One region of the Priestia sp. HNGD-A6 genome, then DNA from elsewhere that is predicted to be linked to it. Evidence: riboswitches for the same ligand, from Rfam matches in the RefSeq annotation. Region 1 holds a riboswitch; the other holds the start of a gene.
What was found. Region 1 has a riboswitch for S-adenosylmethionine ahead of SCI76_RS08115 (hypothetical protein). Riboswitches for the same ligand answer to the same signal wherever they lie in the genome.
Positions count from the first base shown of each region.

Region 2: another riboswitch for S-adenosylmethionine. It lies ahead of metE (5-methyltetrahydropteroyltriglutamate--homocysteine S-methyltransferase); the one in region 1 lies ahead of SCI76_RS08115 (hypothetical protein).

Region 1 covers NZ_CP138621.1:1,592,225-1,595,388, reverse strand. The annotation lists gene SCI76_RS08120 (amidohydrolase) at 1-1,026, shown strand, start outside; SAM riboswitch class I at 1,090-1,191, shown strand; gene SCI76_RS08115 (hypothetical protein) at 1,260-1,502, shown strand; gene SCI76_RS08110 (M20/M25/M40 family metallo-hydrolase) at 1,970-3,164, shown strand, end outside.
Region 2 covers NZ_CP138621.1:4,425,713-4,428,876, forward strand. The annotation lists gene SCI76_RS22715 (hypothetical protein) at 17-187, shown strand; gene SCI76_RS22720 (hypothetical protein) at 446-697, shown strand; SAM riboswitch class I at 778-888, shown strand; cobalamin riboswitch at 968-1,157, shown strand; gene metE (5-methyltetrahydropteroyltriglutamate--homocysteine S-methyltransferase) at 1,307-3,164, shown strand, end outside.

The DNA of each region.
Region 1 (3,164 bases):
TCTATAGCAGATGCATTCCATTTAGACGTGGGAGCAGTAGCCGAAATTGTGGGAGGAAAGCCGGGACCTACTATCGCTATTCGAGCTGATATTGATGCGCTGCCAATTGAAGAAAAAACCAATCTGCCATTTGCCTCTGAAGTGAACGGTGTTATGCACGCATGCGGACATGATTTTCATACGGCTTCTATAATTGGAGCAGCCATTCTTCTCAAAGAGCGTCAGCAGGAGCTTTGCGGTACGGTTCGATTTATCTTTCAACCGGCCGAAGAAACGGCTTCTGGGGCAAAAATGCTCGTTGAAAAAGGTGTGCTCGAAGGAGTAGAAGCGATATTTGGAATGCATAACAAACCGAATCTTCCTGTAGGAACCATTGGTGTCAAATCGGGACCTTTAATGGCAAGCGTTGATCGTTTTGAAATTGACGTCAAAGGAGTAGGCGGTCACGCAGGTATTCCAGAAAAAACAGTAGATCCGATTGCTGCTGCTGGTCAAATTGTTACTAGTTTACAAACCATTGTCAGCCGTAATCTCAGCCCATTTCAAAATGTTGTTGTCAGCATAACTCAAATCCACGGAGGGAGCTCGTGGAACGTCATTCCTGACAAAGTAACGCTTGAAGGAACAGTGCGTACCTTTCAAGAAGAAGCGAGAGAAAAAATACCGGCTCTTATGAAACGAACTGCTGAAGGGATTGGAGCAGCTTTCGGCGCTTCAGTAGACGTTAAATGGTATCCGTATCTTCCTGTAGTAAACAATGATGATACGCTGGAAAAATTGGTTATTAACGCTGCAGAGAATCTTAGTTATCAAGTGGTAGAAGCTGAACAATCGCCTGGAGGAGAAGATTTTGCCGTATATCAGCAGCGTGTACCAGGATTTTTTGTATGGATGGGTACGGCTGGAGAATATGAATGGCACCATCCTTCTTTTTCATTAAATGAAGAGGCATTACTTGTAGCAGCTTCTTATTTTGCTAATCTAAGCTTTGACTTTTTGAATTCATTCCATTACCAAAAAAATTAAAATATTTTTATTTTTCTATTTACGCGGATGGAATTGTTTGATAAAATAAATTTTAAATTAAAAAAGTTATCACGAGTGGACGAGAGATCTGGCTCTTTGACTCCACAGCAACCTACGAATGTAAGGTGCTCCTACCAGCAAAGCATGTGCTTTGGGTGATAAAACGGGTGAAAAACTCATTTTGCATCTAAGCAAAATGAGTTTTTTTTATTTTTCTAAAAGGAGAGGGTTTTATGAGTCATACAGCAGTTGCAGCACATACAGGAGAGAAAGCATTAAAGGAAGCCGTAAAATTATTAGGAAAGCATTATCAAGTAGCTTATCGTGAATTAGAAACATTTTATGAAATTGTGGTCGAAAACCATGTTCGTACATATGCTGTAGGCATAGATATTAAAGATGTACAAAAAGCAAATGAACTAGAAATTTATTCATCATGCTGTTCCAAGCTTGAGCGAGTAGGCTGTCTTTTATAGAAGTCTGCTCGCGCCTCTATTTTTAAAGTGTTTTTAAATAGAAAGCATGTTTTTTGACAATTGAAGAATCTGGTGGGTATAATCATTACTCACTAGGTTTTAAAATTAATCATAAATTGTCGAAATTTTTACACAAATTAAAGGTTACATTCGAAATGAATTGTGGTATGTTATAAAACAAGAATATTTTATGAAAGGAGCATTGAAATGGAAATGTCTCTTGAACATGGAAACGATGCAGGAAGCGAACAGCTTATTGATCGTATCCTAGACTTTTTAGAAGATGACGAAAAGTAAAAAAAAAGAGTGTGCGGTGCTAGCCCTAGCCGCGCACTCTTTTTTTATCATGTGCGTCAAGGAAGCGCATACTATGATACATAGGGATAGAATGAAAGGGTCTCTGTCAAAGGGATTGACGAATCGTTTTGTTTGATGGAAAATTTAGAAAAAGGAAAGAGATGAAGGGTATGTCGAACAAAACATCTTTGTATCAAACAAAAGAACAGTTAAAGAAGCTTGTAAGCGAATTGGTTTCTATACCTAGCGTGACAGGAACGATGGCAGAAGTGGAAATGGCTGAATCGATAGCGTCGTATTTATTGAAGCTGCCTTACTTTCAAAAAAACGAGCAAGTTGAGCTTCATTCAACAGGAGACGGGCGATCGATTGTCACAGCTTTTGTTGAAGGGAAAAATACGAATAAAACAGTTGTATTAGTCAGTCATTACGATGTAGTGGATGTACAAGATTATGGACAGTGGAAAAAGGATGCTTTTCACGCTGATACGTTAACGAGTACTTTTTATAATGATATGGAACAAGTTCCGGCGCACGTACAAAAAGATATGATAAACGGAGACTGGCTTTTTGGCCGAGGAACGATGGACATGAAAGCTGGTATTGCTCTGCATATCAGTATGATTGAACGAGCATGCAACGGAGAGTTTGACGGAAACATCCTGCTTCTGTCGGTACCGGATGAAGAAGTAAATTCGCTCGGAATGAGAAAAGCAGTGCCTGTTCTTTTAGAACTTGCGTGCAAACATCAGCTGGATTTTTCTCTCATGCTAAATGCAGAACCAGTATTCAGCCGCTATCCTGGTGATCAAACGAACTATGTGTACTCAGGATCGATTGGCAAGATCATGCCAAGCTTTTTGTGTTATGGAAAAGAAACTCATGTAGGGGAACCGCTAGCTGGTTTAAATGCTAATTTGCTAGCTTCTTATTTAACAAAAGAAATAGAACTAAACGTTGATTTTTGCGAAAAAGTAAGAGATGAAACGAGTCCACCTCCTACGGTGCTGATACAAAAAGATTTAAAAGAAGAGTATTCCGTTCAAGTTCCGCACTCTGCCGTTGTATTATTTAATTTATTTATGTTAAACCGCTCTCTTAAAGAAGTAACAGATCTGCTGTTGAAATCGGCTGACCAAGCGGCTTTGAATGTAAAAAAACATTATAATAAAGCTGCTAGGCAGTACGCTGCGGGAATGGAGGGTTCATCCCTTGACGTGAACGTATGGACGTATGAAGAACTTTATACTCATGCAGTCAAACAGCACGGTGAAAAATATGTGCAAGAAATGGAAGCGGCACTTTTGGCACAAGAAGATGATGACAGAAATAAAACCATTAAATTAGTAAACTCTTTAGCTGGTT
Region 2 (3,164 bases), 2.3 Mb from region 1:
TAGGTCTTTCTAGCAGGTGATTGGAGCACAAGACGAAGACTCCTGCGGGAAAAGCGGAACAGGTGAGACCCCACAGGAGCTTATGCGACGAGGAGGCTCAGCGACCGCCCGCGGAAAGCGAAGTCTTGTACGGAAATCAACTGCGGTGTCACAAGCGATTCAGCTCATGAATCCCATTTGCCTTTAGATTGGATTCACTTCGTTATGTCTCAACCTCTTTTGGAAAACCGTACGAAACCTTGTAGCAGAAGGCTAAGCCAAGCGTTATAATAGATAGTGAATGATGATATATTCTCTATATTTGTCATATATTTGTATTACATATGTAATTGAAGAAAAACATTCACTTGATATACTGTTTAATGACTTAACTTTATCTTAACATTCACAGTGAAATGCGTGTTTATAGAGGCTTAAAACATACACAGCAAATGGAGGAGCTATCATGGCAAACGAAAAGATGCAAGAAGGACTCAATCGTTTTATTAAGGAAGATTTAAATGACCTTTTAGGTAGACTGTTCCCCCTAATGGACCGAGAATGTGCGGAAGAAAAGAGAATGCTTATCGAAACGGCGGTAGAGTACATTTATTCTTCAGGGTATCATCAAGGAGCAAAAGACTTGATCGAAACACATCGAAAAGATGATTACAAATTATTAAGGCAAAAATTAGCGTCAACGCCTCCTGAAAACTAATTTTTTTGAAATTTCTTTTGACAACATAAATGTAAGGTGTTAAGATGACTCTACATTCAAAATATTATAAACAATTAAAACTCTTATTGAGAGAGGCGGAGGGACTGGCCCTGTGAAGCCCGGCAACCATTTAACAATCTTGTTAAAAAGGTGCTACATCCTGCAAAGCGTACAGCTTTGAAAAATAAGAGAGGATTTCATAGATACTATGCCTCTCTATTCATAATAGAGAGGCTTTTTATTTTATGTAAAGGTGTTTTGAATGAACAATTTCATAGAAATGCATCAGGTGCTGTGTAACGAATGTACGCAGCTTAAAAGGGAAGACCGGTGAAAAGCCGGCGCGGTCCCGCCACTGTAATGGGGAGCAACTTATTAACCACTGTTTCATGTTGAAATGGGAAGGGATAGGAAGCGATGAACCTAAGTCAGGAGACCTGCCTGTTGTATGCACTTAAGCTCTACGGGATATAGAGAGGAGTGAGGAATACGTGTTGAGAAAAACAGGCTATCTCAACTTTAGTTAAGTATGCGTATCATCTCTCTTTTCATTTCGAAAAGGGAGATTTTTTAGTTTAGCGATAAAAAAATATACAGGGAGTGGAAAAAATGAGCAGTGTAAAAAGTTCAAATGTAGGTTATCCAAGAATTGGTGAAAAACGAGAATGGAAAAAAGCGCTTGAGCAGTTTTGGGCAGGAAAGCTAGAGAAAGATATCTTTCTTCAGGAAATTGAAGCTCTTCGTCTAGGACATCTGAAAAAACAGCGTGACGCAGGAATTGAATTAATTCCAGTCGGCGATTTTAGCTTATACGATCACGTGTTAGATACAGCGGCTATGTTTGGTTTGGTGCCAAAGCGCTTTGAATATAGCGGAGGCCCGGTATCGCTTGAAACGTATTTTGACATCGCGCGAGGAACAAAAGGTGCGGTAGCTTCTACGATGACAAAATGGTTTAACACAAATTATCACTACATCGTACCCGAGCTTGAGGAATGTACGCCGGCACTTGTAGAAAATCGCCCGCTTCAATTTTACAAAGAAGCAAAACAAAAGCTGAATATCAAAGGCAAACCCGTTATTTTAGGTCCAGTAACATTTGTGAAGCTGTCAAAAGGATATAAAAAAAGTGAGTTTAAAAAAGTAGTTGAACAATTTGTTCCTCTTTATGCGACTATTTTAGCTGAGCTTCAGGCAGAAGGAGTAGAGTGGGTACAAATAGATGAGCCGGTTTTAGCTACAACGCTATCAAAAGAAGACCTGGCACTGTATAAAGAAGTCTATGAAGCTTTGAAAAAAGCGGCACCGAATGTAAAAGTCATTTTGCAAACGTATTTTGACAGCGTTGATTACTACAAAGAAGTTGTGTCTCTTCCTGTTCACGGAATTGGATTGGATTTTGTACATGACCGAGGAGAAAATCTCACGGCGCTTAATAAATATGGGTTTCCGACTGATAAAGTGCTGGCAGCAGGAGTGATTGACGGACGAAACATTTGGCGTGAAAACTTGGACGAACAGCTTTTAACAATCAGTGAAATTGAAGAAGCTGTATCAAAAGACCGTTTGATTCTGCAGCCTTCATCAAGTTTATTACATGTTCCTGTCACGGTGAAAAGCGAAAAAACCATTGAGCCAATTCTAAAAAACGCGCTGTCTTTTGCAGATGAAAAGCTAAAGGAAATCACGCTTTTAACAAAAGCGGTGCAGCAAGGAAAAGAAGCAATAGAAAAAGAAATAAGTGTAAGCAAAAAAGCGATTCAAGCATTAAATGGATCATCTTTTCGAAATCATCAAGACGTGCAAAAAGAGCTGAAGCAGCTGGACAGCTATAAAGCAGAGCGCCAAGCGCCGTTTGACGTACGTCAACGCGTTCAGCAAGAAGCATTTCAACTGCCGCTTCTTCCAACGACAACAATTGGAAGCTTTCCGCAAACAAAAGAAGTGCGAAAAGAGCGTCTGAAGTGGCGTAAAGGAGAGTTAAGCGACAAAGCGTATGAAGCGTACATTAACGCTGAAATCAAAAAATGGATTGAAATTCAAGAAAACATCGGCTTAGATGTCCTTGTGCACGGAGAGTTTGAGCGCACGGACATGGTTGAATACTTCGGTGAAAAATTAGGAGGTTTTCAATTTACAAAGTTTGGCTGGGTGCAATCATACGGTTCTCGCTGCGTGAAGCCGCCGCTTATTTACGGAGATGTCTCGTACGAGCAGGCGATGACGATCAAAGAAACGGTCTACGCACAGTCTCTAACCAATAAGCCTGTTAAAGGAATGCTGACGGGGCCAATTACAATTTTAAACTGGTCATTTGTGCGTGATGATATCCCGCGCTACGACGTGGCAAATCAAATTGCGCTTGCTCTTAGAAAAGAAGTGGAAGCACTTGAAAGTCAGGGCATCTCAATGATTCAAGTAGATGAACCGGCGCTGCGTGAAGGACTGCCGTTAAAACGAGAAAACT